DNA from 4 places in the Lysinibacillus sp. NPDC097231 genome. Region 2 is predicted to be linked to each of the others. Evidence: riboswitches for the same ligand, from Rfam matches in the RefSeq annotation. Region 2 holds a riboswitch; each other region holds the start of a gene.
What was found. Region 2 has a riboswitch for cobalamin ahead of ACIQXF_RS12820 (FecCD family ABC transporter permease). Riboswitches for the same ligand answer to the same signal wherever they lie in the genome.

Region 1: linked by a shared signal. The riboswitch ahead of ACIQXF_RS18925 ((2Fe-2S) ferredoxin domain-containing protein) and the one ahead of ACIQXF_RS12820 (FecCD family ABC transporter permease) in region 2 are both predicted to bind cobalamin.
Region 3: linked by a shared signal. The riboswitch ahead of ACIQXF_RS13830 (ribonucleoside-diphosphate reductase subunit alpha) and the one ahead of ACIQXF_RS12820 (FecCD family ABC transporter permease) in region 2 are both predicted to bind cobalamin.
Region 4: linked by a shared signal. The riboswitch ahead of metE (5-methyltetrahydropteroyltriglutamate--homocysteine S-methyltransferase) and the one ahead of ACIQXF_RS12820 (FecCD family ABC transporter permease) in region 2 are both predicted to bind cobalamin.

Annotation. Positions count from the first base shown of each region.
Region 1 is NZ_JBIWDH010000038.1:791-8,444, forward strand. Features, by position in the region: gene ACIQXF_RS18905 (energy-coupling factor ABC transporter ATP-binding protein) at 1-405, opposite strand, end outside; gene cbiQ (cobalt ECF transporter T component CbiQ) at 408-1,151, opposite strand; gene ACIQXF_RS18915 (energy-coupling factor ABC transporter substrate-binding protein) at 1,183-1,455, opposite strand; gene ACIQXF_RS18920 (energy-coupling factor ABC transporter permease) at 1,457-2,203, opposite strand; cobalamin riboswitch at 2,455-2,639, opposite strand; cobalamin riboswitch at 2,870-3,054, shown strand; gene ACIQXF_RS18925 ((2Fe-2S) ferredoxin domain-containing protein) at 3,195-3,566, shown strand; gene cobJ (precorrin-3B C(17)-methyltransferase) at 3,571-5,241, shown strand; gene ACIQXF_RS18935 (sirohydrochlorin chelatase) at 5,258-6,148, shown strand; gene cobK (precorrin-6A reductase) at 6,145-6,906, shown strand; gene ACIQXF_RS18945 (precorrin-8X methylmutase) at 6,919-7,578, shown strand; gene ACIQXF_RS18950 (cobalt-precorrin-5B (C(1))-methyltransferase) at 7,578-7,654, shown strand, end outside.
Region 2 is NZ_JBIWDH010000019.1:28,927-36,580, forward strand. Features, by position in the region: gene ACIQXF_RS12795 (MarR family winged helix-turn-helix transcriptional regulator) at 157-585, shown strand; gene ACIQXF_RS12800 (ring-cleaving dioxygenase) at 636-1,619, shown strand; gene ACIQXF_RS12805 (nitroreductase family protein) at 1,711-2,328, shown strand; gene ACIQXF_RS12810 (NADPH-dependent FMN reductase) at 2,392-2,934, shown strand; gene ACIQXF_RS12815 (biotin transporter BioY) at 3,037-3,633, opposite strand; cobalamin riboswitch at 3,795-3,986, shown strand; gene ACIQXF_RS12820 (FecCD family ABC transporter permease) at 4,134-5,180, shown strand; gene ACIQXF_RS12825 (heme ABC transporter ATP-binding protein) at 5,186-5,977, shown strand; gene ACIQXF_RS12830 (monooxygenase) at 6,153-6,461, opposite strand; gene ACIQXF_RS12835 (DMT family transporter) at 6,567-6,881, opposite strand; gene ACIQXF_RS12840 (DMT family transporter) at 6,881-7,231, opposite strand; gene ACIQXF_RS12845 (TetR/AcrR family transcriptional regulator) at 7,294-7,654, opposite strand, start outside.
Region 3 is NZ_JBIWDH010000021.1:59,732-67,385, reverse strand. Features, by position in the region: gene ACIQXF_RS13830 (ribonucleoside-diphosphate reductase subunit alpha) at 1-1,803, opposite strand, end outside; cobalamin riboswitch at 1,969-2,159, opposite strand; gene ACIQXF_RS13825 (hypothetical protein) at 2,270-2,953, opposite strand; gene ACIQXF_RS13820 (ECF transporter S component) at 2,950-3,444, opposite strand; gene ACIQXF_RS13815 (bifunctional adenosylcobinamide kinase/adenosylcobinamide-phosphate guanylyltransferase) at 3,466-3,858, opposite strand; gene ACIQXF_RS13810 (histidine phosphatase family protein) at 3,810-4,406, opposite strand; gene cobS (adenosylcobinamide-GDP ribazoletransferase) at 4,379-5,155, opposite strand; gene ACIQXF_RS13800 (bifunctional adenosylcobinamide kinase/adenosylcobinamide-phosphate guanylyltransferase) at 5,184-5,759, opposite strand; gene ACIQXF_RS13795 (histidine phosphatase family protein) at 5,772-6,380, opposite strand; gene ACIQXF_RS13790 (pyridoxal phosphate-dependent aminotransferase) at 6,398-7,471, opposite strand; gene cbiB (adenosylcobinamide-phosphate synthase CbiB) at 7,458-7,654, opposite strand, start outside.
Region 4 is NZ_JBIWDH010000040.1:29,411-37,064, forward strand. Features, by position in the region: gene ACIQXF_RS19620 (methyl-accepting chemotaxis protein) at 533-2,227, shown strand; gene ACIQXF_RS19625 (VOC family protein) at 2,987-3,349, opposite strand; gene ACIQXF_RS19630 (DUF5367 domain-containing protein) at 3,410-3,808, opposite strand; gene ACIQXF_RS19635 (TetR/AcrR family transcriptional regulator) at 3,825-4,397, opposite strand; gene ACIQXF_RS19640 (CPBP family intramembrane glutamic endopeptidase) at 4,633-5,511, opposite strand; cobalamin riboswitch at 5,672-5,850, shown strand; partial or broken gene metE (5-methyltetrahydropteroyltriglutamate--homocysteine S-methyltransferase) at 6,033-7,466, shown strand.

The DNA of each region.
Region 1 (7,654 bases), on a different contig from region 2:
GAGCAACGCTTCAACCTCAGTTTGAGCAACAGCCCATGCTATTTTCTCTTCAATCTTTTCAGTAGTCCAACCAAGATTCAAAGGTCCAAACGCAATATCCTGCTTAACGGTACCAGAAAAAAGCTGGTTGTCCGCATCCTGAAAAACAATACCAACCTGCTGACGTAATTCTTTTAATGCTTTTCTGCTATAGTGAAGTTCTTTACCACAAAAGGATATACTGCCAGTAGTTGGCTGTAAAATGCCATTTAAATGCTGAAACAACGTCGATTTTCCGGCTCCGTTATGACCAAGTAAGGCAATTTTTTTGCCCTTTGGAATTTGCAGTGAAATATCTGTTAATGCATGAGTTCCATCTGCATAGGCATAGGATAATTGTTTTAATTCAAAGTATAAATCTGTCATCATTAGAAAACCCCTCCATAAATGATGAGAAATACAAAAATAGCGGCAATCCCAAACCAGTTTTTCGTGCTATAGGTAACATCCTCTTGCCAATAAACAGTTTCACCACCGCGTGCCTGCATCGCATTGTTTAGTTCACGACTTCGTTGGAACATCTCAGCTAATAACGCCGCAATCAGCATTGATACAGAGCGTAGCCATTGCTTAGGGGAGTGGTAACCAAGCCGAGCCTGCTGAGCGAGGTGAATTTTTTGCATGCTGTCTAGAAAAATAAAAATAAAACGATACGTTAATTCTACTAGCTCCACGAATAAAACGGGAAGCCGCCATTGTCGCAGAACATGACAAATAGATTGTACGGATGTCGTGAGAATTAAAAAATATAAACAGCTAATGCTACCAAGAACGATGAAGAAAAGCTGCTTTGCTGTTTCTATGCTCGCGCTACCGACAAAAATGGTCAGACCTTTAAAAGAAAATGACCAAATGTAAGTAGGGAGCGTGCTTGTCGAGGGCGCTATAGAAATTAAAATGGACACTAAGCTAGACAGTAAAAAAAATCCCGGTAGCAATAGTAATTTTACGTAATATTTAATAGGGATTTTTGCGCCTACAATGATAAAAGCACTCATTACAATAAATGTAATGAGTGAAATCCGTTCATCTCTCATGATAAGCGACAATAATAGTAATCCTAGGGAAAATGTCATTTTTTCTAGCGGATGAATCGATACTAGCTTATTCAAATATGCATACTTGTCAATGAGTAACATCGGCTTAACCCTCTTTATGTTTGCCGCGCATCAAGCCGATAAAATAGCCGATAAAACCAGCGCCTATAGCAGCTTGTAGTGCGAATAATAAGCTTTCAATTTCACCACTTGGTGGCTCCCATAAGCTTTCAAACCATGGCTCGTAGTCAGCATTTATTTCACCAATTGCTGCTTCCGCTTCACCGTCAGCCCCTTCAAATTCTGCTCCCTTTTGTACGAAAAGTGGGATGATTGCCAATAACACAACAATTGCTAATAACAGTAGATTTTTTTTCATTCTAGTGTGCCTCCTTTGTTGAGAAAACACGTAAGGCTTTTAATTCGCTCACATTGTATTTTTTCAAGAAATTTATCACGACTACTGTTAAAATCCCTTCACTAACAGCAAGCGGAATTTGAGTTATCGCAAATATACCAGCGAACTTTGTAAATGAAGCCATAAAGCCTCCTACCTCAGAAGGGAAGGCAAGAGCTAGTTGTACCGAAGTGATAACATATGTACCTAGATCACCAAGCATTGCAGCTAAAAACACAGCTACAGAAAACGATAAACCCATTTTTTGCGAGCCTTTAAATACATAATAAGCAATTATCGGGCCAGCAATTGCCATGGAAAAGGCGTTTGCACCTAAAGTTGTAAGCCCCCCATGTGCTAAAAGTAAAGCTTGGAATAATAATACGATTGTTCCAATTACACTCATAGCCAATGGTCCAAAAAGAACAGTACCAAGCCCAACACCAGTTGGGTGCGAGCAACTTCCCGTTACAGACGGGATCTTTAATGCTGAAAGCACAAATGCAAAGGCACCTGATAGACCTAGTATCATTTTTGTTTCAGGATTTTCATCAATTGTTTTGCGAATTGAACGTAATCCTAAAATAATAAATGGAATCGAAATGACCCACCAAAAAATGGCCCATTCCATTGGTAAAAAGCCCTCCATGATATGCATGGCGAATGCACGATTTGGCACGAATAAAAATGCCAGTAAGAAATAACTAAGTTTCCAACCAGAGAATTTCAATATTGCTCCTCCTCACATTTAATTTTTTCGATTGTAGCGTGCGTTAATCAATTTCGCCTTAGCGTAATTGTTGCTGGCGCTTCGCTTTCGCACAGAAAACATTTGTTGCTGGCGCTTCGCTTTCGCTACAGAAAACATTTGTTGAATAAAGATAAAAAAAAAGCACTTCTCCGAAATTGGAAAAGTGCATAGCTAAAAAAGCAAATAAAATTCTAATCTGCTTAGCCGCACACCCATCCTCGTAGGCTGAAACGATCACATATTTTTCGGCAGGTCTCCTGGCTTTAGTTCATCGTTTTATAGGTCTTCCCATCTCTTTGACAGTGACATCATCTATAAAACTCCCTAGTACAGTGGCGGGACCGCGCCGGACTTAAACCGGCTTCCCTTTTAAGCGAAATGGTTATCATTCCGCACCGAAAAAAGATGAAATTGTGAGATTTCACGACAAAGTGTAACACGCTTTTCCATAAATATGCTATCTTTTTTATGAAAAAAATTTTTAAATTAAATGTCAATGTAGAAAATTTTAAAAATGTTCCCTCTTTGGATATTTGATGGGTATTTTAATAAAAATGTCACAAATAAAAAAAGAAATATTGAAATTTTAAAATAATAAGACTATGATAGAAACAGTTTTCTATTCATTTACCAGAAATATAATTTAATATAAAAACATCAATAAGTGCTCGATTACTTCGAGATAATAGGGAAATCGGTGAGAATCCGATACAGCCCCCGCTACTGTAATAGCTGATGAAATCGCAAAAGCCACTAGTTTGAAACTTGGGAAGGCGCGAAAGTAAAAGGAAGCTTAAGTCAGGAAACCTGCTTATATGATGATGCATGTAAACTTTTCGGAGGGAGAAGTTGAAGCGAGAGCGAGTACCTGTATATATTCGTTTTTATTTAGCTTCTACAAAACCTTTACTCTTCGTCTAGAGTAAAGGTTTTTTTCTTTTTCCTAAAAGTATTTGAGGGGAGAACAACGATGACAACTTGGAATTTAGAGGGTATGAAAACGCATCTTTTTATTTGCAACGGCAGTAGCTGTATGAATAAAGATGCAGAGGACATTACCCAAGCTATCCGTGACGAAATACAGATACAAGCGCTTGATAAAGAAATACATACGACAAGAACACGTTGTAATGGCAGATGCAAGGATGCTTGTGTTGTCATTGCCTATCCACAAGGGAATTGGTACCGTGTGCCGACAACGGAGCATGGAAGAGCCCTGGTGCAAGATTTACAGCATGAACTATTACATCAGGAGCATGTCTTTACACTTCGTGAAGGTACGTTACAGCGGACAGCTCAAACGACAGCTATTAAAGGCATCGAAAAGGTGAAAGAGGGGTAACAACATGGCGCAAAAAGGGAAGATTTTCGTAGTTGGCTTTGGACCTGGAGATTTTAATCATATTACGCATCGTGCTGTAGAGGCATTACAGCAAAGTGATATGATCATTGGCTATAAAACCTATGTGGAGCTTATTCAGGATTTAGTAAGTGCCAAGGCGATCGTTAGTACAGGTATGACAGAAGAAGTTTCACGTGCACAGGAAGCGGTGCGCCAAGCGGAGGCAGGGAGTATCGTATCGGTTATTTCCAGTGGTGATTCAGGTGTTTATGGAATGGCTGGATTAGTGTATGAGGTATTAATCGAGCTAGGTTGGACAGAAGCAACTGGTGTTGAGGTAGAGATTGTTCCAGGTATTTCTGCTATTAATTCGTGTGCTAGTTTACTAGGTGCTCCGATTATGCATGATGCCTGTACCATTAGTTTGAGTGACCATTTAACACCTTGGAATTTAATTGCGAAACGAGTAGAAGCTGCTGCAATGGCGGATTTTGTTATTGCACTTTATAACCCAAAGAGTGGTCGTCGTACGAGACAAATTGTAGAGGCACAGCGAATTTTATTAGAATATCGTTCGCCAGATACACCGGTGGGACTTGTCAAAAGCGCGTATCGTGACCGCCAGGAAATTACGATGACCACTTTAGCAGAAATGCTTAAACATGATATCGGCATGTTGACAACGGTTATTATCGGGAATTCATCTACGTTCTTCTATGACAATAAAATGATTACACCGCGTGGATATCAGCGCAAATATACACTTGGTGAAGAAAAACAACCGCTACGACCACATCAACGTCTGAGAGAAGAAAATGAACCATGGGCAATGAATCAAGAAACAGGACAAGCGCGTAATGATTTTGCGACAGACCCAAATGCAAATCGTATACAGCCCAGTTTAGCTATAACACCTGATCCAAATCCTAAAAAAACATCACTTGAAATGGCGACAAAAGCTCTAGCGATGGTGAAGGGAACGGATGCCGTAAAGATAACACCTAAGCTTGTTCAACAACAAATTGAATCCATTTTTGAATTAGCTGTTAGTCCAGGGGTAGCCAATAAGTTTTTTACGCCTCAACAAATGATGACGTTAGCTGAGGTAGTTGGAGAAGAAGGAACGATGGAGTATACACCAGACCATCAAATTCATTTGAAAATTCCAACGACTGAACCAGAAGAGATTACAGCAAAGCTCCATGAAGTGGGCTTTTTACTAGCACCAATTGGTGATGTGCTGTCACTAAAGGCTTGTGATTTCTGTTATGGGGAAAAGACCGATTCGATTCCATATGCCGAAGAAATTCAAGAAAAGCTTGGAGGTTTGTCATTACCGAAAACATTAAATATTGGCTTTAATGGCTGCGGAATGGCATGTTATCGCGCAGTATTTGATGATATTGGCATTGTTTATCGTAAAAGTAAATTTGATGTTTTTATTGGTGCTAAGCCAGTTGGTCGTACAGCACATGCGGCGCAGCCTGTTGTGGAGGGCTTAGAACCTGAACAGCTGATCCCGCTTATCACAAATATTATTGAAGAGTATAAAGCAAATGCACATCCAAATGAACGTTTGTTTAAATACTTTAAGCGTGTAAAAAAGATACTACATTTTACGTATCAGGATATGTCTTCAAAAATAAAAGTAGAGCCAGCTCCGTGCGGCGATTAGTGAGGAGTTATTGATAATGAAAGCAATTTTATTTGTCGGCCATGGGAGCCGTTTAGCAGCAGGAAATGATGAGGTACGCACGTTTATCAAGCAAATGACACCTCGTATTGATGCTAGCTTTTTAGTAGAAACATGTTTCCTAGAGTTTGCTTCACCAAATATTGAAGAAGGTATTACAAATTGTGTGAAGAAGGGTGCAACAGAGGTGCATGTGATTCCGATTATTCTGCTTCATGCTGGACATTCAAAACTGCATATTCCTGCAGAAATCGAACATGCACGCGAGCACTATCCACATATTACATTCACATATGGGCAAACAATCGGTATCCATGAAGAAATATTTGCTATTTTAGAGGATCGTTTAGCTGAAATCGGTTTTAATGCTGAAGAAGAGCATAAGGATACAGCGATTTTATTAATTGCACGAGGGGGTAGTGACCCTTATGCGAATGGAGATTTTTATAAAATTACGCGTCTTTTATGGGAAAAGCTACCTGTTCAGTATGTGGAAAGTGCCTTTATGGGTGTAACAGATCCTCGTGTTGAAGAGGGAATGGAACGCTGTGTCAAACTTGGTGCAAAAAAAATCATTATGCTACCGTACTTTTTATTCACTGGTATCTTAATGGAACGTATGAATGTTATGAGCAAGCAATTTAACGAAAAATATCCAGAATGTGATATTCAAATTGCTAACTATTTTGGCTATCATGAACGCTTACAAAATGTGTTATTAGAGCGTATTGAGCAAGCAGTGAATGGTACATCGACAGGTATGCAGGATTTAGAAAATTATCGTGCCTATGCGGCGGTACATGGACATGCACATCATCATCACCATCATGACCACGATCATGGACATGACCATCATCACCATGATCATGCAGAGGAGACAGTGAAATGATTTTCATGTTGGCAGGGACGAGTGATGCCAGGAATTTAGCACTTGAATTACAGTCAGCGGGATTTGCTGTGACGGCAACGGTCGTTACTGAATCAGCAGCCTCAAGCCTTGCAGAAGTGGGACTTCCACATTTGATCGGTCGATTAACGGCGGAGGAAATGACAACAATTATTACGGAACAAGGGTACCGTTTAGTTGTAGATGCCTCCCATCCATTTGCCGAAGAAGCTTCAAAAAATGCTATGGCTGCGGCTGAGCAAGCAAATGTTCCGTATATTCGCTATGAACGTGCGCACGAGCACTATTCCCATACTCTTATTACGGTTGTGAAAGATTATGAGGAGGCTGCAAATTTAGCAGCGGAAAAACGTGGAGTCATTATGCTAACAACGGGCAGTAAAACGCTGGCGACATTTACAAAGGTGTTACATGGCTTAGAAAATACACGACTGATTGCACGTATGCTTCCTCGACTCGATAATATGGAAAAATGTGAGGCACTTGGTGTGGCTCAAAGAGATATTGTTGCTATACAGGGCCCTTTTTCAAAGGAATTAAATGAAGCTCTATTCCGTCAGTACGATGTGACATTAATGATTACAAAAGAGAGTGGTAAAGTTGGCTCTGTCGATGAAAAGCTAGAGGCTGCTCTCGCATGTGGCATTGAAACGATTTTAATCGCAAGACCAAATATTAAATATGGGCAGCAGTATTCAACATTTGAGGAAGTACAACAGGCTGTCCAAAACACAATTTAGGAGGCAATCCAGATGGACTTTAAAACAGATTTTAAACCACTAACAGTAGACCCAGACAAAATTTACGATTATAGTTTTTCGATTATTGCTGAGGAGATGGGCGAACATGATTTCTCAGAAGATGAGTGGAAAATTGTTCGTCGTATCATCCATGCATCTGCTGATTTTGAGCTAGGTCGAAGCGTTATTATTACACCAGGAGCGATTGAGGCAGGTATTAAGTCAATCCTTGCCGGACGTCATGTTATCGCAGATGTGCAAATGATTGAAAGTGGCTCAGGGAAAAAACGCTTCCAAAAGCATGGTGGTGATCTACACTGCTATATTGCAGATGAAGACGTAGCGACAGAAGCAAAAAAACAAAATACAACGCGTGCCATTATCTCTATGCAAAAGGCAGCTAAATTACATGAAGGTGGAATTTATGCCATTGGTAATGCACCGACAGCACTGCTTGAATTGATTCGCTTAATTAAAGAAGGCTTAGCGAAACCAGATTTAATTATCGGTATGCCAGTTGGTTTTGTATCGGCTGCTGAATCGAAGGAAGAGCTATTAAAACTAGAAGGTATTCCGTATATTACAAATGTTGGTCGTAAAGGCGGTAGTACAGTGACGGTTGCCGCATTGAATGCTGTCTCACTTTTAGCGGATGAACAGGCGAAAAAATAATGGAGCGGAAGCCTAAAAAGGATCCCAAGGACATGCGTCACGGTTATACAACGGGAGCCTGTGCAACTGCAGTAAC
Region 2 (7,654 bases):
AGATGGTGGGAGGTACCTTTTTTAGCGAATATACATCATCTGTTCATTTCATTCTCTCTTTTAGAAACAAAATGATTGCTGTTTAAAAATATATGTGTTATTATTATCTCGAATTAAAGATAAATGAATTCGAAGTAAATAGAAAGTAGGAGTCGTATGAAGGAAATCAATCGTAATTTAAAAGCTTTTACGGTCTTGTTCCGAGCATATCAAACGATTCAGGATGCAACCAAAAGAGATTTACTTCAATATGATTTAAATCAAACTGAATTTTCGGTACTTGAATTTTTGTACCATCGTGGGGAGCAGCCAATTCAAGTGATTGGTAAGAGAATATTAATTGCAAGTAGCAGTATTACCTATGTTATTGATAAGCTTGAACAGAAAGGCTTTGTTTCTAGACGTGCTTGTCCAAAGGATCGACGTGTCACTTATGCTTTATTAACATATGAAGGACAAGTGTTGATGGAAGAAATTTTTCCAAAGCATGAACAAAAAATTAACGAGATTTTTGGAGTATTAGATCAACAGGAGATGGACACAATGATTCTGTCTTTGAAAAAGGTTGGCTTAAACACGAAGTAAAAAATTTTACACAAATATCTCGAATTCGAGATAAATAGGAGGAACATAACATGAATCATTTAAAAGGAATTCACCACGTTACTGCTATTACAAGTAGTGCGGAAGAAAATTATAAATTTTTTACCTATGTATTAGGAATGCGTTTAGTAAAAAAAACAGTTAATCAAGATGATATTCAAACATACCATTTATTCTTTGCAGATGATAAAGGGAATGCCGGTACAGATATGACTTTCTTTGACTTCCCAAACATTCCAAAAGGTGTCCATGGAACAAATGAGATCTCAAAAACATCATTCCGCGTGCCAACGGATGCAGCATTAGACTATTGGGTAAAACGTTTTGATCGATTAAATGTAAAACATACAGGTATTAAAGAGCAATTTGGCAAAAAAACTTTATCCTTCGTTGATTTTGACGATCAGCAATATCAGCTTATTTCTGATGAAAACAACAAAGGTGTAGCATCGGGCACACCCTGGCAGGATGGGCCGATTCCACTTGAATATGCCATTACAGGCCTAGGTCCGGTTTTTGTAAGAATTGCTAATTTTAAGTATTTCAAAGAAATGCTTGAAAAAGTGATGCTCTTCACAGAAGTTGCAGAAGAAGGGGATTTCCACCTATTTGAGGTGGGTGAAGGAGGCAATGGCGCACAAATAGTTGTAGAATTTAACAGTGTATTACCTGTTGCACGCCAAGGCTTTGGTACAGTACATCATGCAGCATTCCGTGTAGAGGATCGAGCTGTATTAAACGAATGGATTGAACGATTCGAAGGTTTCGGCTTCCACACTTCTGGTTATGTCAATCGTCACTTCTTTGAATCACTCTATGCACGTGTAGCACCACAAATTTTATTTGAATTGGCTACTGATGGCCCTGGATTTATGGGAGATGAGCCTTATGAAACTTTAGGTGAAAAATTATCATTGCCGCCATTTTTAGAGCCAAAGCGTGCACAAATTGAAGGACTAGTTCGTCCTATTGACACTGTAAGAAGCACGATTACGTTCGATAAAGAATATAAGTAATACCTTTTTCTTCATTCAGCAGAAAATATATAAGTTTCTGCTGAATGAAAGTTACATACGATCTAATGAATTTGATTGGAGGTCAGAAATTATGGAGTTTACAAAGCTAATAGAAAAGCGCCGTTCTGCTAATAATTTTATAGAGGGCATCAAAATGACCGAGGAAGATATACGTCCAATTTTGGAGGATGTAAAGCTTGCTCCATCAGCCTTTAACTTACAGCATACCAATTACATCATAGTATTGGATGAAGAAATGAAGGAAAAAGTAAGAGTGGCTGCTTATGGGCAATATAAAGTGCATTCAGCTTCAGGGGTAATCCTTGTATTAGGGGATAAAGAAGCCTATAAGAATACCGCTAATCTTAGTCAGGGTATGGTGGATTTAGGAATTATTACAGACTGTGAGCTAGAAAATCTTGTCGATGAAAATACGAAATTTTATGAAGAACGTGGCGGGGAATTTATGAAGGAGGAAGCCATTCGTAACGCATCATTGTCAGCCATGTTATTTATGCTGGCGGCCAAAAATCGCGGATGGGATACATGTCCAATGATTGGCTTCGATCAGCGACAAATGAGAGCACTTTTCAATGTTCCAGAAACACATGAAATAGCACTAATGATGACAATAGGCAAAGAAAAAGAAAGCAGCCGCCGCTTACGTGGTTATCGTAAACCAGTAGAGGAATTTGCAACCTATTATTAGTGCTGCATAAAATAAAGTGGCTTTACAAATAATATGAAGAATGTACATTTAGGAGGAAGCATCATGAAAGTAGTAGCAATCGTAGGGAGTATCCGTAAAGAATCATATAATATGCATTTAGCTAAATTTATTCAAAAACATTATGCAGAGAAATTTGAGCTTGAAGTATTAAGCTTAAATGATCTACCAATGTATAACCAAGATATCGAAAACGAAGCACCGCAAACAGTGCTTGATTTTAAAGCAAAAGTAAAAGCAGCAGATGCAGTACTATGGGTGACACCAGAATATAATGGTACTGTGCCGGGTGTTATGGTTAACGCAATTGATTGGTTATCTCGTGTAGACCAAGTATTGATTGGCAAACCGTCGTTCATGATGGGGGCATCAATGGGTAATTTAGGTACTGTTAAAGCACAATTACATTTACGAGATATTCTATTCTCACCTGGTGTGAATTCACCATTACTTAGTGGTAATGACGTTTATATTGGTGCTGTGCATACTAAATTTGATGCAGAAGGCAATTTAACAGATGAGGGTACTATAGAATTCCTTGATGTAGTGATTGACAACTTCATAAATTGGGTAAGAAAATACCTATAAAAATAAGAAATGCCATAAGTATACGTCTGCTTATGGCATTTCTTATTTTTACTTCTAGAAACGGATAGAACGTAATTAGCTAGAGGTTAAAGATGGAAAATGTTATTTAATGGGGATTATTTTTAATACCTTTTGAAGTCGGTATGCAAAAATACCCGCGAATATAGCTAACATAATATCCTTTGGTAATGGAGGCATCATCCAAAGCCAAGCCATCTTATAATTGAAGGCATCTGGAGCACTAGCCCATAGTTTGTAGGCAAAGTACATCCAATTTGTCCCTAGTAAGTAATTAATGGCTGTTGCTATTAATGCAGCAACAACATAGCTTTTTTTTGTTCCACCGCGCTCTACAATAAGCCCTGCGACAAATGCAGCTAAAATAAACGTGACGATAAAACCAAATGTAGGACTTAATATTTGTCCAAAGCCTCCACTAAAACGTGCAAAGACAGGTGCGCCAGCTAAACCGATGCACATATAAACAGTACAAGCGAGCGCACCTTTTCTACTACCAAGAATAAGTCCTGCTAAAATAGTAAAAAATGTTTGTAGTGTGATAGGTACGCCACCAATACTCATGAAAGGTACAATGGAAGTAATATTAGCGCCAATCATCATCAAGGTTGAGAATAATCCAATATATGCAATATCTACTGTTCTTAACTTGTGATGTGAGTGTTCCGCAACTGTTGACATCATTTCACCTCTTAATAGTAATGTTAAAAATAGTTTAAAAAAATAAAGTATTCGTGTCAACTTAATTTTTATTATTGGTTAACACAAAGGGGCTGAAGTTACTCAATCACTGTTAGTTATAGACTAACTATTAAAATGTATGATAGAATCGTCATAATTTTAAAATATCAAATACTAATGGTGTGACATTTTTTACAACGTGTCGCTTAAAAGGGAAGTCGGTGTAAATCCGACGCTGTCCCGCAACTGTAACGATGAGTTCTATGATGATTTAGCCACTGTTCTAAATGGGAAGGCAATCATAGTAACGTTGATTCGAAGCCAGGAGACCTGCCAATTAGTGATACCTGTAATGCCCACGAGGATGAACGCAATTACGGACAAAAGAAGGTAATTTTTCTGATTTTGTTGAATCTAGGGTATTTCTATGCGTAATTTGCATGGAATACCCTTTTTTATTGCTTCATATCTATTATGATTTCTTAGGAGTTAATAAGCAGATGAACAAAAAATTTATGTTATTATCAGCGATCCTTCTAGTAGTTCTTATTATTTCCATGACGATAGCTATCATGGTCGGATCGGTTTCTGTTACGCCAATTTATGTATGGAAGGTAATTCTGTCTAAAATCCCGATTATACAAAATTCAATCGAGCAAGATTGGAGCCGCTCACAGGAAATTATCATTTGGCAAATACGAGTTCCACGTGTATTGCTTGCCGCTATCGTTGGTGCAGGCTTGGCGATAGCAGGAGCAGCTATTCAGGCACTTGTTCGTAACTCCATTGCTGAACCGTATATCTTAGGAATTTCTTCCGGTGCGGCGGTTGGTGCTACAGCTGTCATCATTTTAGGTGCCTTTTCATTTCTAGGTACTTACGCTCTTTCCGTATCTGCATTTTTAGGTTCCCTCGCAGCGATGGGGTTAGTTTTCTTCCTTTCCCGTGTTGGAGGAAGGATTTCTATCTTTCGACTTTTACTTGCAGGGATGGCGGTGTCGTTTGTTTTATCCGCTATTTCAAACTTTATACTAATGACGTCGAAGCAAGAGGGGGGAATGAAAGCCGTCATGTTTTGGATGCTAGGAAGCTTAGCTGGCGCGAAGTGGAGTAATCTATTCATTCCGATTGTTATTTTTATTGCTGTATGTGTCTTACTGTGGCTCCACTATCGAAGTTTAAATTTATTGCTTCTTGGAGAAGAGGCCGCAGTTACATTAGGAGTTAACCTACAGCAATTTCGATTGCAGCTTATCCTATTAGTATCTCTATTAACGGGTGTGCTTGTTGCAGTTAGTGGCTCAATCGGATTTGTCGGTTTAATCATTCCACATATTGTACGGATAATAGTAGGCTCAAACTATAAATATGTCATCCCGATTAGCGCCTTATTAGGGGGGATTTTCTTAGTTTGGGCAGATGCAATTGCCCGAATTTTAATTGCTCCTGAAGAAATGCCAATTGGAATTATCACGGCTTTTTGTGGAGGTCCATTCTTCATTTGGTTACTACGCCGCAACAATTATTCTTTCGGTGAAGGAGATTAAAGCAGATGACATTAGAAGCAAAACAAGTATCTTTCTCCGTTTTTGATCAACGTATATTACATGATGTAAGTATTCAAATAAAGGAAAAGCAATTTGTTGGGCTAATTGGCCCTAACGGTAGTGGAAAGTCAACGTTATTAAAGAATATGTACCGTTTTTTTAAACCAGAAAGTGGAACAGTTTTGTTAAATGAACAAGATATATTAAAGCAATCGAGTAAAACCCTTGCTAAAAATTTAGCGGTTGTGAGTCAAGAAACACCAGTTTTATTCGATTTTACTGTACATGATTTAGTGAGTATGGGAAGAACACCTCATAAAAAACTATTGGAGCTAGATCAAGAACGTGATTTTCAAATAGTAAAAGAAGCACTAAACCAAACAGGCATCACTCATTTAGAAAAACGTAGCTTCAGTTCTCTTTCAGGCGGAGAAAAAAAGCGAGTGATGGTTGCTCGTGCGCTCGCTCAGCAAGCACAAGTACTTATTTTAGATGAGCCTACAAATCATCTAGATATTCAACATCAATTACAGCTCATGGATCTAATTCAAACCTTACATTTAACAGTTGTTGCTGCATTACATGATTTGAACATTGCCTCTATGTATTGCGATCAAATTTATGTCTTACAGCAAGGTCGAATTGTCTGTAATGGAACACCTGAAGAGGTGCTTACGCCACAATTATTGCAAGATGTATTTGGTGTTTATGCCGACATTCAAACACATCCACTTACAGGTAAACCTTATTTAACGTATGTCTCTGAGCAATTCACAAAACTCCGTAAATCTAATTGATACATACTCACCCTCATTCATGGAGCAAGAATGACACAATATAATAACCATCGCTGTCAGAAATGATTAAACGGCTTGAGTCCACTGGTATTTAGGACTCAAGCCGCCTTTGCCTACTGATAGGGGCAATTCAATTTCACAATAAAAAAAGACTTATTGGACATCCCCAAGAAGATTATTGATGGATAGGACCGTGGTTAATAGAAGATAATACTTCATTAACCTCAAATATTTTGCCACGAATATTTGTTATACCAAAGCTTGTAAGGCGGGCGGAGTGCATAGTTAAATACTTTTCAGCACTTTCTTTTGTTTCGAATAAATAAATTCCACCTGCTTCTTTAGCTAACGCATTCTCAGTCCAAATTTTCCAGATAACCCCTTCCTCATTATTAATGCTATGCGCTAAGTCCTTAAATCCTTCAGACATCTCAGCGCCAAAAGGACCGTCCATAGTAAAGTCAACCTGTAACAAATAAACCATTCATCAAAACTCCTTTTCCTTAAGGATGCATTATATTAATGCAATTATAAAATATAGTTTCAGCGAAAAAACAAATTTTTAATAAAAGAAGTTCTCACTATATAATTAAGATACTGCTTTTAAGCCTGCCACACCAATGATAATGGCAATGATACTAATAATACGAGTCAGGTTTTTAGATTCACCAAAGAAAATAATATTCACAAGGACAGCACCGACTGTACCTATACCAATCCATACTACATAGGCAATGCTTAACTGTAAATAGTTAAAGGATGCGTATAAAAGCACAAAGGACAGTCCAAAACCACCTACATATATTAATAAATTACGTATTGTTTTATTCTGACTGTAAAAACGTAAACCTACAACACCGATAATTTCTGAGATTGCGGCTAATAAAACAAGTAACCATCCCATTATGCATTAGCTCCTTTCTTGTCATCATAATCTGAAGAGTTATCCGCTAATTTAAGACCAATAACACCCAATACTAAAATAAACATGAAAATACCCTTAACGGCATTAAACTCACCATCAAAAATAAAAATGTCCATTAACGTAGTACCAATTGTACCTATTCCAGCAAAAATCGCATAAACTGTTCCTGTAGGTAGGTTTTCACAAGCCTTCGATAAGAAGTGAAAATCCAACGCAATTAATGACACAATAATAACCCAATGCCACCAAGAATAAGCGGCATTAAAGCCAAAAATCCAAAATAATTCAAACAAACTAGTTAGTCCAACGTATATCCAATCTTTTTGCATAGTAATATTCATCCCTTTATGACTGACATTCAGTCATTTTTAATTTAAAAAATAACGTCACTTTATATGTGACGTAAACCGAGTGCATGATGTAAAAAGTCGAGGAGCTCAAGCTTTTGAAATCTAATTGTTTCTTCTTCACTGTCATCATACAAATAAATTTGTTCAGCAGCAGATTCTACTAGACCGATGATAAGCTTAGATGAACGTGTAGTATTTAGAGAAGCGCGTATCGTTCCTTGTTGTTGTGCTTCATATAAGAAATGATTCATCCATTCGTAATAGGGTGCATAGATATTTTCCCATTCTTTCATATGCTCAGTTTGTGTAATACCGGCATAGATAAGTGCAAAAACATCTCGATATTCCTCTGTTAGGGAAAAAACAATATCGACCACTTTTTCAAGCTGCTTTGCAAAAGGT
Region 3 (7,654 bases), on a different contig from region 2:
TTCCTCACGTAACAGCTGCCATTTATCACTGTCATAGCCACGTTTGTCAAAATAGGTACCCGTATGCCAATCTGAGCCTTCGAATAACGGATATGCCCCTTTTTCACGTGCTAATGCGTTAGAAGCACGAATCGTGAAGTAGGCGATCTCCTCATACAGCCTGTCCGCAAATTCTACCGCTTCATCCGACTCCCATTGAATTTCTTTCAGCGCTAATAGATGATGCCAGCCAAATGTGCCAAGTCCAATGCCGCGGTAACGCAAATTCGTGCGTTCTGCCTGCTTCACTGGAATTGTATTTAAGGCAATAACGTTATCTAACATGCGTACTTGAATTGGGATTAAACGTTCTAGGACACCAGCCGGTACAGCTCTGCCTAAATTGATTGAAGATAGGTTACATACAACGAAATCTCCTGGCTTGCGACGTGTCACGATAACATCGTCTTCTAGAGTAATTGATTCGAATTCTGTCGGTGACATATTTTGAAAGACCTCTGTACACAGGTTCGAGCTGTAAATCATCCCTTCATGCTTATTCGGGTTCATGCGATTTACTTCATCACGATAGAACATAAACGGTACGCCAGTTTCTAGCTGGGAGCGCATAATACGCTTCATAATATCGATAGCTGGTACGACTTCACGACTTAATAATGGATTGGCAAGGCATTCTGCATACTTTGCACGGAAGGAACCGTCACCTTTTGTCTCATCGTAGAAATCCTCTAATGAGAAGCCCATCACCTCTCGTACTTCATGTGGGTCAAATAAATGCCAGTCTCCACGTGCCTCCACAGCCTCCATAAATAAATCAGGTAAGCAAAGCCCTGTGAAAATATCGTGGGCACGCAGACGCTCATCCCCATTGTTTAAGCGTAAATCTAAAAACGTAAAGACATCCTTATGCCAAACATCTAGATATACGGCAATAGCTCCTTGTCTTTGTCCTAGTTGATCTACTGACACGGCTGTATTATTCAGCTGTTTAATCCAAGGTAAGACACCACTCGATGCACCTTTAAAGCCTTTAATGGAAGAGCCTCGGCTACGGATTTTGCCCATATACACGCCAATGCCACCTCCGTATTTCGATAAGGTTGCCACATCGGTATTTGTGTCATAGATGCTTTGTAAACTATCATCGACTGTATCGATAAAGCAGCTAGAAAGCTGACCATGTGTTTTCCCTGCATTCGATAGGGTCGGGGTTGCTACCGTCATAAATAAATTGCTCATTGCCCAATAAGATTCTCGTACTTTTTCCAAACGATTTTCTGTTTCATCCTGCATAAGTGTCATCGCAATGACCATCCAACGTTCCTGGGGTAGCTCCACTGGTGTTTTCGTGTAATCACGGACAACATAGCGATCCATTAATGTTTTTAAGCCAATATACGTAAACAATTCATCTCGACTTTGTTCTAAAAAAGAAGCGAGTTCCTGAAGCTCCTGCTCACTATATTTGGTTGTTAGGCTTTCATGATATAAACCAGCCTCTGTATAACGTGCTAATTGTGCTGGGAAAACCTTATAAACATCCTTTACGGCAACACCTCGGCGCATGGCAAACTGATCATATAATTTTTCTAAATAGATTTTCGCTGCCACAAATGTCCAGTACGGCTCCTCTTCATCAATTAGGCTAAGCGTTTGTAAAATCATCGCATCGGCCCATGCTTCAAATGTGGCATTTTCGTTTTTTCGTAGCCATCGATCCGATAACCTTACAAAACTTTCAAGTTCATCCTCCGTGTAACTTTTCTTTAGCTTAGTCATTTGCTGTTCGATTTGAATTGTCATGTAACATTCTCTCCCTTTCTTTCTTCAGACAACACACAAAAAAGCGATCATGCAACATGTATCGGTTGCGTGATCGCTGTAAAATCGGAAATGGAAATGAAGGACATGCACACAAAGAAGTGAGCAAATCTCTCGCCTCCACTTCTCAATCCCCGAAGAATGTGTTGCTGTCTTGAACAACCTGGCAGGTCTCCTGGCTCATGCCTCCTCCAAATGATTGCCTTCCCGTCCGAAAACAGTGGCCTTCTTTAATCATTTGTCAGCACTTACAGTTGCGGGGACAGCTTCGGCTTAAGATGACTCTTTCTCCGAATTCCCTTTTAAACCACATTGGTACCTTTTGTCCAAAATACTATATATTGTGTTTTAACTCCTAAACAAATCTAACATATTGTGTTTATTGTTGCAATAGGCGTTTTGCCCCTTGCAATTTTTAAAGCGTTACTTTTTCTCGAAGCAAGCCCTATTACCATGCAGTTTTACGTAGTTTCTCAAAATTTCTAGGAAAATTTTTTTGTGCCAGCCGCTCTTTTTCTGGATGTATTCCGAGTAAAACGACTGCACATGGCCCTGCCGTTTTTTTCACATCTAACGAGCTTTCGACCCGTTGCTCGCCAAAAAGTCGGGTAAATTCTCCTTGCAGCCCCTTTGAGCCAACTGGCCATACTTGCTGAACGATTTCCCCTTGCCATGCCTGATAAATAGGCTGAAGCTGTGCAACATCCTCAGGCTGTGCAAGGATTTCATTGCCTACAAGTGGCAATCCATATGTATACCAAATAAGGTGTTCAGGCTCATAGTGTGTACGGATTTGCGGCTCACCAAGCATTGTAATCGATAAAGCAGATTGTAAGGTTGGCATATTGGTTTCCGTACTTCCATCTATCTGCGGGCATTTAAGATTAGCCTCATCAAAAACCTGCCGAATCCCTGCCACATAACGAGACCATGCCGCCTCTCCAGAAAAATTAGCTAGTAAAATATGCGATGGTAAAGCATTTGCAGCAAGCTGCTCTAAAAATGTAACACGTGCTGTGAAGTAAGCTGTGAGTTTATCTGGAGCTGACACTACATCTTGTGGCTTTTCTCCAATTGCTGCAGCATTATCTGTAGTAGCAATGAGCTCGCCTATTTTTACAGCATTTCTCAATGTACTCGCCCGTCCTTACGTACAAACACTTTAGAGAGAATCGGCATCACAATGGCAACAATGACTAAATTAATAAGTGTTGCCAATGGCAGACTAGTCAGTGATGCCCAGTAAAATGCCGGACTAATGATAAAATAAAATGGTAATGGTGCTACCACGCCATTTAAAAAAAGTGCGACAGGCCATTTCCAGAAATGCATGCCTTTGTTATGCATCACCCCAAAGACCCAAACTACTATAAACATTTCCGTTGCAATAATCAAATGCAGTGGTCCCAGTGGGAAGCCAGTAGTTAGTGCTGTAATAAAATGCCCAATGACACCTGCAACTCCCGCTAATAATGGTGATAAAAATACAACACTTAAAAATGCAGGAGCAGAGTCCAGCGCAGCAGTCGAAATAAATGTTGGAATTTTAATCACAGCCCCAACAGCACAAATGGCCGCTACCATAGCAGTGAGCGTCAATTTCCTTAATCTTTGTCGATCCATTCCATTTCCTCTTTTCTGATTTTATTTAATGTGTTCCCCAATACCGTACCAAATGCGCACGACACTTTCAGCTTCTGCAAATAAAGCCTGGTACAATCGCCCGCAAGTATCACGTAATAATCGTGCCTGTTTTTCTATCGGCACAACGCCTCGTCCCATATCGGTCACAATAATATACAGTGTACAATTTTCTTCAAGAGCCTTTAGTGTCGTCAAAATAGTTTTGACAAGTGCTTCATCATTGTCTAGGTTTTGTGTCACAAGCCACTTCTCTATGTTTTTAATCACTAGTACATCACATTCAGGAGTCTCATTAGGAATATAGCCATCTGCTAGCTCAACCTTTTGATCAGCAAGCAATGTCATCACATAATCGGTTTTTCCATTATAGGCTCCTCCAATAAAGACATGCATCTTGTTCCCTCCTCCCAAGCCATTCTCGAAAACGTTAAGGTAAACATTTTATCATGTGGTACATTGTACGACCAAAATGGTTGTTCCGTCGGTGCAAAGGCCACAAGCAGTGCTCGAATAACGCCACCATGAACAACAAGATGATAGTCATCTCGATCCTTTGGTAATGCACCAAACCCTTCTATCACACGCTGACAAAATGCATTAAAGCCTTCCCCTTCTGGCGGTGGTGTGAGTATGGGATCATCTAACCAGGCACAATAACGACGATCAGATTTTAATTCCTCATACGTTTTCCCTTCAAATTCTCCAAAATTGGACTCTCGGAATCTACCATCTGACACGTAAATAGCGTTCGGAAAATAATGGGCAGCCGTTTCTTTACAGCGCACTAAATCACTACCATACACCTTTGTCACAGCTTTATCTACAACTCTAAGCAAAGATGTATCCGCTAACGGTGAATCGGTCCAGCCAATATAACGCTTTTCCAAATTCTCCTTTGTCGGTGCATGCCTCATTAAGCGCACAATAACAATGTCACCCACAATACTACCTCCATCCCTTCAATTGATGCACCGAGTAAATCCCCCGAAACCCCACCAAAGTTGCGCACTGTAAATTGTCGAAAGACGACAAGTGCAACCGCTAATACAGCCATCAACACTAGTGGGACAATTGACAAGCCTATGACAAACAATAAGCCCGTATACGCAACAAGCAATGTTATAACCATAAAGCATATAAGGTATCCAGGCTTAATATGTGATTTAAAAAAGTAAGCGAGTCCTTTTTCTTTTGAGCACTTCAGCGCCATAAAATAAAAGCTCATGCCTACCCTTGTTAATAATGGCACAAAAATAAGCATCCACAATGCTAACTTATGCTGCACGAATAGTTCATGCAGTATCACAAATTTACCGAGCACTAAAAATAGCACCGAGAGCACACCAAATGCGCCAACCCGTGGATCATCTAAAATTTCAAGCCGCTTCTCCCGGTCTCGATACGAAAAATAAGCATCCCCCATATCAATAAAACCGTCTAAATGTAAGCCTCCAGTGAATAAAGCGAACAGTCCGACAATAACAAAGGACAGTAATACCTCACTGCTCGCTGTCCATTCCGTTAAGCTATAGATTACTGTCGCCACCACGGTGCCCATTAATGCCCCTATCCATGGCAAGAAGCCAAACATCCCTGTAACGGTTCCTTTCGATAAAGGAAGTTCTTTATGTACCGGCAAAACTGTAAAAAATTGAAATGCAAGTAATACGCTATGCCAGAAATTTTTCATCGTCTTGCCTTCCTTCTTGTAAGTTCGTTTATTTCCATTTCTTTACGATACCATAATTGATTTCATACGCCTCATCTGCTACAGAAACAAACCATTGATGTAATGTTCCGAGCATTTGTCGGTATAATTCCACTTCCTCGCTTGGATATGGAGGCTCATCAAATAATTCGTTCGAGACGACAAAAAACGTCACCCTTTTCTCAAGTAACGTCCCTATCGCTTTTTTTAAGACACGCAGCTTCTCCTCTAAACAGCCCGGTTGGTTTACACACGGAGATCCTGTATCAAACCCCTCATAAAAAGCATTTGTCAGCCATGTAGTGACACAATCCCATAGCACGACATCTCCATCGGTCAGTTTATGCAACGTATCGGCGATGTCATAAGGTGCTTCTATCGTAAGCCATTCTATATTTTGCGCTTGTCTGTCTGCCTGATGTCGCCCTATTCGTTGCTTCATTTCATGATCCAACGCTATCCCTGAAGCAATATAAATTAGTCGTTGTGCTGGCATAAAATCTGTTTGATAGTGAGTAACAGCCGCTTTTTCAGCAAAGTGAGATTTACCACTGCGTACTCCACCTGTAATGAAAATCAGTGGCAATGATGACGCCTCCTATTGTAAATGGTGAATGTTCCCGATTTCTTTGACATGCCATTGTTGCTCGACTCGTTCGATAATCGTTACGCTTGTACCATCGATAAATGGAGGTGCCCAAATCTGTGCTATGCTTTGCCCTAAAATAGCGTTTAAGATACATTTAATCGTGACAGAATGGGAAACAATTAGGACATTGTCATCGTGATATTGTTGTGCAATTTTCTTTAACGTAAACATCGCTCGTTCAGTCACCGCACCAAAGCTTTCTGTATGGGTAGCGACGTATTGTGCAGGGTAATTCTTATATATCTCATAGTCAAAGCGATTTGTAGCCATGATGTCCTCGACTGTTTTTCCTTGCCACTCCCCTAAAAAAATCTCCCGTAAATCATCCTCATAGTGGATTGGAAGCTGTCGATCACCTACAAGAATATGCATCGTTTCCTTAGCACGACCACTCGAACTGCAAAATGCTGCCGCAAAAGAAAAATCCTTTAAATGTTCTCGCAGTTTTTCTGCCTGTAAAATACCTTCTTCAGACAATGGAGAATCCAACCAACCCTGCATTCGATGTTCTTTATTCCACATTGTTTTGCCATGTCTCACTAGATAAAAAGTTGTCACTTTTCTCACCCCTAAATTTATTTAAACCAAGCCTGTAAACAGGTATGCAAATAGGTCATGGCCGCAATATCTTTAATTCCTATACGGAACCATTCGCCATCCAATCCCTTGAAGTTTTTCGTATGACGCAGTACAACGCCCTTCGTTAAACAATATGTAAAAAATGCATCTGCTTGCTGATTCTTTGGTAATGCAAAGCATACATAATTGGTGACACTATTCGTCACCTGGCAACCATTTTCTTGTAAAAAGTTTTGTAAAGATTTGCGCTGCTTTGTTGCATAGGCAATGGCTTGCTGACAATAAGTATATTCATCTAAGCAGCCTGCTCCTATGACAAGTGCAAAGGCATTCAAATTCCAATGAGCAAGCATGGCCTTTAGCTCGGCAACTACTACTGAACTCGCGACTAAATAGCCAAGGCGCAATCCTGGAATCGCATACATTTTTGTCATCGAACGAACGACAATCAGATGAGGATTTTTGGTCACATGTTGAATCAATGAATAGGCTTCATCAACCCAATCAATAAAAGCTTCGTCCATCACAAGCTCACAATTAACGTTCGTACCATGAGCGATTAATTGCTGAAGCTCCTCTTTTTTTGGCAGCACACCTGTTGGATTATTCGGTGTGCAAATATATAAAGCATCTGCGTTCGCCATTTCGCATTTTAGACGCTCCATCGGCAAAGTGTATCGGACAACATCCTCTACAATAACAGGCACAATTTCAGCACCGGCCGCTCCTAATGTTCGTTCATATTCTGAAAAAGTTGGATGTACGACTATCACCCTCTTATTGGCATAGCGTCTAGCAAGAACATTAAAAAGCTCGGATGCACCGTTACCTAGTAATATAGAATCTTTCTGAACATCATGAAAAGCTGCTACCTTTGTTAAAAAAGGCTCGCCGTCCGGATCTGGATAACGTTGAATGAGCGGATAATATGTCCGCCAACGTGCCTCAACGAATGTAGGTGGTCCTGCCGCATTGACATTCTCACTGAAATCATACACCTCTTCTGGCATAGCAAGCCCTAACTGATGATAAACATTTTGCGGATTTGCTCCGTGATTAGGTAATTGCAAAGATTAACACCTCCACTGCTAACATAACAAGCGTGAAGAGCAACGTAGCAATGCGCATATGAATAACTGACGTTGCAATATGCTCTTTTGTTAATGGAACTAATTTTTCTCCCATTATCGCTCGATAAGAAACGACACCTTGATATGTATTTTTTCCACCAAGCTGTACACCTAATTGTACAG
Region 4 (7,654 bases), on a different contig from region 2:
TAATCCTGATTTGGCTCGCCATTGGAATTAATCGTAGCATGAAAAACTAGGGCTTCTTCGAGGTAAATGTTACCATGCTCTTACTCGAATAGACTTTAATGCTTGGTATGACAGGCTTCGTCGCCTCACTTTACATTTTTATTACAAATGTTTCAGTGGGATGTATTCATTGTAGATTTGCTGTTTAAAATGAAAAATTCTTGAGTGATTATCGCTATTTTCTACATAATGCACGTAATTTGTCCTTTAGATAGGAATATTGGATAGAGCATCGAAATTTCGCTATATTATCTGCCGACATATCAAAAAAAGGATAGTTTCTGATAAAAAAGCATAATTTAATAAATAGAATACTAATTAAAGCGCATTTATTGTGAACTTTTCTGATAATAATCAACAATTAAATATATAATTCGAGTCATGAGAGGCTAAGAGTAGATATGTTATAGTAAGGATAAATTTACAGTAATATTATCTTACAATACAGGGAAATCCAGGGGATTAATCAGGTTTAAAGAAAGGGGAAATTGCTATGTTGCAGAAGCTTAGGTTCAAAACAATTCGAGCAAAAATTTTAAGTGCATTTTTTATAGTCGTATTTTTCATTGCAAGTTTTAATACCTATAGTTACTTCTCTAATCAGCGAGTTGTTTCAGCTGGAGAAGAAATAATTCATAAAGAGCTACAGTTACTAACAGCAATTGAAAAACTTGCTTCCTCTATTAGTGTGAGAACAGCTGCAGCTAAAAGCTATGTATTAACTGGTAATCAAAAGTATAAAAAGGAATTCGAGGATTATATTAAAGTCGCTGAAAAAAACAATGCTATTTTAGAAGAATTATTATCCGATGAAAATTTAAATAAGACAGTTGAAAAGGCAAGAGATTGGCGAAATTACGTACAGACGAAAGTCTTTGATGAGTATGATAAGGGCAACACAGAGCTAGCCATTCAAAACCTTAATTCCATTGATACGCTAGCTGTTGAAATTCGAACGGGTTATGAAGATACCGCCAAAGACAGAGAGGAATCTATTAATCAGCTTGGAAATGACATGATTGACGAGTCCAAAGTATCGATGCGTCTCGGATTATCCATTGGCATTTTGACTACTTTAATCGCTATTGTAACCGCTTATATAACAGCGCATATGATTGCAAGTCCACTAAAAGCAGTTATTGGTAAAATATCAAAAATGGCAGAGGGCGACATAAGCCAGCCGCCACTACCAGAAAGAATGCGGGATGAAATAGGATTACTTGTGCAATCGGCGAACGTGATGAATAGTAAACTTCATGCAGTCATAGGATCGATTCAAGAGGTTTCCCAAAATGTTGCGGCCAGTAGTGAAGAGCTTGCCCAATCGTCGTTAGAAGTAAAAACAGGTGCTGAACAGGTCGCTTTGACGATGCAAGAATTGGCAGGAGGTTCAGAATCTCAAGCCCATAATGCAAGTGACCTAGCTCAGATAATGGATTCATTTATCGTTAACGTACAGCAGGCAACTACTCAAGGGGTAGATTTAGAAGGCCATTCGAGGGACGTATTACAGCTAACAGTAAGTGGTCAGCAACTAATGAATGCCTCCACACAACAAATGCTGGCGATTGATCAAATCGTGCAAGAATCTGTCGCAAAAGTGGAAGGCTTAAATAAGCAATCACAAGAGATTTCAAAGTTAGTATCAGTCATTGATGATATTGCCAATCAAACCAACCTATTAGCGTTGAATGCAGCTATAGAAGCGGCTAGAGCAGGGGAACAAGGAAAAGGCTTTGCGGTTGTGGCAGATGAAGTGAAAAAGCTTGCAGAACAAGTATCCTTTTCCGTAACAGACATTTCATCGATCGTATCACGCATACAAAGTGAAACAGTCGGTGTAACGACATCACTACAAAAAGGCTACGCAGAAGTGAAAAATGGTACAGAGCAAATTACAGAAACACGTACAACCTTTGACAATATAGCCTCTGCAGTGGATCATATGTTTAGTAACATACAAGGGATTACTGAAAATTTACAAGGTATTTCCAAAACGACAGCGCAGATCAATCACTCTATTGATGATATCGCTGCTGTTTCTGAAGAGTCTGCAGCAGGTGTCGAGCAAACAACTGCAACAGTAGAACAAACAGTAGGAACAATGGACGAAATCGCAAGAAATACCGAGCAATTAGCAATCATGGCCGAAAATTTAAACAATCAAGTTCTACAATTTAAATTATAGAATGAACGCAGCCGTTTGAAAAAATGGCTGCTTTCTTTATGGTAAGTTTCGTTGAAGTGACGGATAGAATGTCTGGAGTGACGGATAGAAAGGCCGAAATGACAGATAGAGCAGCGACAGTGAAGGTAGAGCGATGAAACGACGGAAAGTAAGTGATCATCGCCGGATAGAAGTCTCGGAGCGAAGGAAGGAACAGCGAGATCGACAGATAAAAATGTCGAGAAGCCGGATAGAAATAGCGTCGACGGAAAGCAAGAGATCGCCGCCGGATAGAAGTCTCGGAGCGATGGAAAGAACAGAGGTATCGCCGGATAAAAATGTCGAAGAGCCTGATAGAAATAGCGTCGACGGAAAGCAAAAGATGCCGCCGGATAGAAGTCTCTGAGCGACGGGAAGAACAGAGGTATCGCCGGATAAAAATGTCGAGGAGCTGGATAGAAATAGCGGAGACGGAAGGCAAGAGATCATCGCCGGATAGAAGTCTCTGAGCGACGGAAGGAACAGAGGTATCGCCGGATAAAAATGTCGAGGAGCCGGATAGAAATAGCGGAGACGGAAGGCAAGAGATCATCGCCGGATAGGAGTCTCTGAGCGACGGAAGGAACAGAGGTATCGCCGGATAGGAGTCTTTAAATGCCGGATACGCTGGCTAAGGTGACGGATAGATCAGCAGGAACTTTCATTTATTAGCGAAAAATCAGTTGAATAGAAATGACTTCTATTCAACTGTATCTTCGACCAGAACATATGTGGGACCATTTAAATTTCCTGAATCATCTCAACTCGATTACCGAAGGGATCTCTAAATTCAAAGCGTTCAAAATGAGGAATAGGAACTGAATCGAAAATCTCTATATGATGTTCGGCAAATACTTTTTTCCAGCTCTCTATATTTTTAACTTGATAAGCAATATGCGCCTTTGTTGTTAACCTATCAAAACCATCCTCTGTTCCTACATGTACCTCTTTATTGCCAACTTGTAACCAAAAGCCGCCTCGTCCTTTTAGCGAGTCAGGCTTTTCAATTTCCTTAAGCCCTAAAACTTGGCAGTAAAAATGTTTCCCTTTTTCTTCCTCATCTTTTGGAATTGTTATTTGAACGTGATGCAGACCTATAACCATTTTTTATCCTCCTTTAATTCATCATCGATACTTACTTCTAGGATAATAATGCGAAATCCTTTAATTTGAAGAATGAATAGTACTTTTCCCCACGAATGAAGCCTTTGTAAAACCAGTAAGTAGTATTAGAGAATAGGCCCATAAAACCCATGAGGCGAAATAACGATCTAAATCATTCGATAAACTCGGAAAAACATTATCGAAAACTAATAATACGACTGCATCGATGAGCATTCCAGGAAAGACGATACAGATAGCAGCCAGTAATCGCGCTGTACCCTTTATCTTTTTCAAAGAATAAATAGGTATTGTCGCTATCCAAACGAGTGGAATAGCTAAAATGTAAGTAGCGATCATGAGGAAAGGTTCTTCAAAAGTAAAAAAGTAATGCCCTACTAATCGAAATATAGCACTTGCTAAAAGCCAAATTCCAAAACCCCAGCATAAAAAGAATGGCATTGTGGTTCCTCCTCAGTTATTTTCCTAGACGATGTAAAGTCTGAAGGATCGTTTCTAATTGCTGATAGAATGCATCTACATCGAAATCGTTCCGAATCATCACTTGTATAGCTATGCCATCGATAAGGGCGTTGAAGAAAATGCTCCAAGTTTCCATTGACACGCCATCGATTGGTGATGTAACCCATAATTTCTTTAAAACGTTACATAAATGTTCATTTTCAGCCTCTAAAATTTGTCCAATTTGCTGCTTTATTGTCGGGTTGGTAAAGCCAAAGACGAATAAAGTGAAAAATAATTTATGATAAAAAGCATCATTTTCATATCGACTTTTTGCAGAGAGAAGTGCAGATTGAATCATTTGATGATCGGTCGTCAGAATTTCCTCCCAAGAATTTTTACAAATGTCTTGGACAATTTCGAGAATTATTTGCTCTTTTGATTTGAAATGATAATAAATAGTTCCTTGTGTTACACCAGCTTGCTCAGCAACAGCTTTTAAGGTGAATTTTTCAATTCCTTTTTCTACTAAACTTTGCTTGGCAGCAGTTAATAAATCTGACTTTTCGATACCAGTAGGTTTTGCCATTTGTTTTACATCTCCTTTGATATTAGTTAGTTGGATAACTAACTATAAAATAACATAATATCCCACTATTTACAAGTTTGTTTTAGCTTTAAGACCAAGATATGGCATTTCTTCGCCTTCTTGGTCTTAATTATAAAGAGAGAAGTATGAAAAATGCTGGATCATATTATTTTCCAACAACTATTCATAGTCTAATTTTCGTTACTATTTTTAACTAGTTGAAGGAAAGTCTTGTTTACTTTTGAATGTCTTTAACGAGTAACATATTGCTGTTCTGTATATATCCAAGAGTACCGCGGGTAAAGATCAGAATTAGAAGAGCTAGAAATGCAACCCCTATTAAGAAAGGCAAATCTGTTTTAGTCAAAAGGGGTCTTGATAGATATGGCTGAATTGTACTAAAGGTATTTAAACTGGTGTGTAGCAAGATAACAATAAATAGGTTTTCTTGAGTACGATTGAAAACCCAAGTAAAGATGATTGAAATAGCTATACACGACAAGATAAAGATCGGTAAATTGATATAAAAAATAGATAACTCAGTTCCGGGTCCTCCCTTTTGTGCAACTGTTAAGAAATGAGGTAAATGCCACAAGGCCCATAGAACTCCAATGAATAAAGATGCCTTTAATGCCCCATATCTTAATTGCATTCGTGGTAAGGCAAAGCCACGCCAACCTATTTCTTCAGACAATGGTCCACCAAAAAAGAAAATAAGAATAAATAGTATTGGATAACTAACAAAGTATGAAGATGTCAGGTTGTGGAAGCTCGGTATTGTTCCACCGTTTAAAATAATTATTCCTAGAAACATCACAGCAGGAATACCAATGAAAATGAATAAATACCATCTAAATTTAACCTTAACTTGTATTAATTTTTTCAGTACATTTTTCCAGGATTCTTTACCTCCAATAGTGCGATGCATGATATAAGAAGCTAATAAAGGACCTACAAACGAATTAAGTGTGAAAAAAATACTAAAAGCACTAGTGTTGGGCAAAATGTTCCATTGCGATAAGATAAATGGAATTAATGTAATCCATGAGAACACATATGACATGACGAAGAAAGAGAGCAATGGTCGAGAATTTAATATTTTCTTTAAGTTCATTTTCTATTCTCCTTTTAAAAAAGTTTTTCATACCCAAGCCTTGAGCAAAGGGTCACTGACTTTTTTTAAATTACTATATGATTTAGATGTATTTTGAATCAAACAAATCTGAAAATAAATCTACTTTTCAGAAAAATATATGTTATAGTAAAACATAATTAAATATTGTGTAAGAGTTGGTGCCAAATGAAAGTTTGGTTTAAAAGGGAAGTCGGTGCAAATCCGACGCTGTCCCGCAACTGTAAATCGGAGCAAATCACAATTGCCACTGGGAAACTGGGAAGGCTGTGAGGCGTGTTGATGAGAAGCCAGGAGACCTGCCAATATCTAGTACACACCAAATACCTACGTGGAAATAGGTGGTGAGATGTGACCGTATCGGCCCTGTGCGACAATGAATAATACGATATTTTGAAATGATTTCGTATTGTTTCTTGATAGCTAATTTTGATATGCAATGACAGCCATTTTCCAAAAAAGGAGAGTGGCTTTTTTTATTTTTAATGATAGGAGAGATTAATATGGCGTATACAAGTACTACAGTTGGTTATCCGTATATCGGAGAGGATCGCGAATGGAAAAAGGCTTTAGAGGCTTTTTGGAAAAATGAGCTTTCAGAGGATGAATTTTTACAGCATTTAAAGGATATTCGCCTAGCTCGAATAAACAAGCAGCTTCGCCTCGGCATAGACATGATAACTGTTGGAGATTTCACACTTTATGACAGAGTGTTGGATACGGCAATGATGTTTGGCTTAGTTCCAAAGCGCATTGGCAGGGTGGCAAAGTTGATTTACAAACATACTATGGGGTAGCTCGCGGTAGTAAAGAAGCCGTGGCTAGTGAAATGACGAAATGGTTTAATACAAACTATCATTATATTGTGCAAGAATATGAGGGACAATCTTTACAATTGACATCAGCAACTAGCCTTACAATTACCGTTGTTCCCAACGACAACAATTGGGAGTTTTCCGCAATCAGACGAAGTCAAACGTATACGAAGTGCATGGCGAAAGAAACAACTTTCTAATGAGGATTATGCAGCGTTTGTCGAGCAAGAGACAAAGCGTTGGATTACTATTCAAGAGGAACTAGATATCGACGTTTTTGTACACGGTGAATTTGAGCGCACAGATATGGTTGAGTATTATTTCGGGGAAAAACTTACAGGTTTTGCATTTACGGAGAAAGCATGGGTTGTATCATATGGATCTCGCTGTTTGAAGCCACCGATTATTTACGGTGACGTTGCATGGGAAGCACCAATGACAGTCAAAGAAACAGCCTATGCCCAAAGCCAAACGAATCGCTATGTAAAGGGGATGCTCACAGGTCCTGTGACAATTTTAAATTGGTCCTTTGTACGAGATGATATTTCACGGAAGGATGTATCATATCAGATTGCTTTGGCACTTCGAAAAGAGATGGAAGCACTAGAAGCTGCGGGTATTTCAATTATTCAGGTTGATGAACCAGCATTACGAGAGGGCTTGCCACTTCGTAAAGAAAATTGGGGAGCTTACTTAGAGTGGACAGTGAATGCTTTTAAACTTGCTACATCTAATGTGAAGGATGAAACACAAATTCATACACATATGTGCTATTGTGAGTTTAATGATTTTATCGAGCCAATTAGTGCATTGGATGCTGATGTTATTTCAATCGAAACGTCACGGAGCCATGGCGAGCTGATTTCTTCTCTGCAAGTCAATCCATATGAAAAAGGGATTGGGCTAGGCGTTTATGACATTCATAGTCCACGTGTACCGAGTGAAGAAGAGATGCTGAGTATTATGCAGGATAGCTTACAGGTTTTATCAAAAAATCAATTTTGGGTGAATCCTGACTGTGGTTTAAAAACAAGGAAGGAATCAGAAACAGTTGCAGCACTGGCGCATATGGTAGCTGCAGCAAAAACTCTCCGACAACAAGTCCAACAATTGATACTTTAAGAAGAAACTTGACTTCTTTTTAGAGGTCAGGTTTTACTTTTTATTCGGCAGAAATTTTTATAGTAAAAGTGAAGTGGCAACTACAGAAGAAATTTAAGCGAAGGTAGCAGGGTTGAAAGAGACGATAACGTGGTCGAAGCGATGGATAGACTAGTCAAACAGACGCTTAGATGGTAGAAATACTCAAT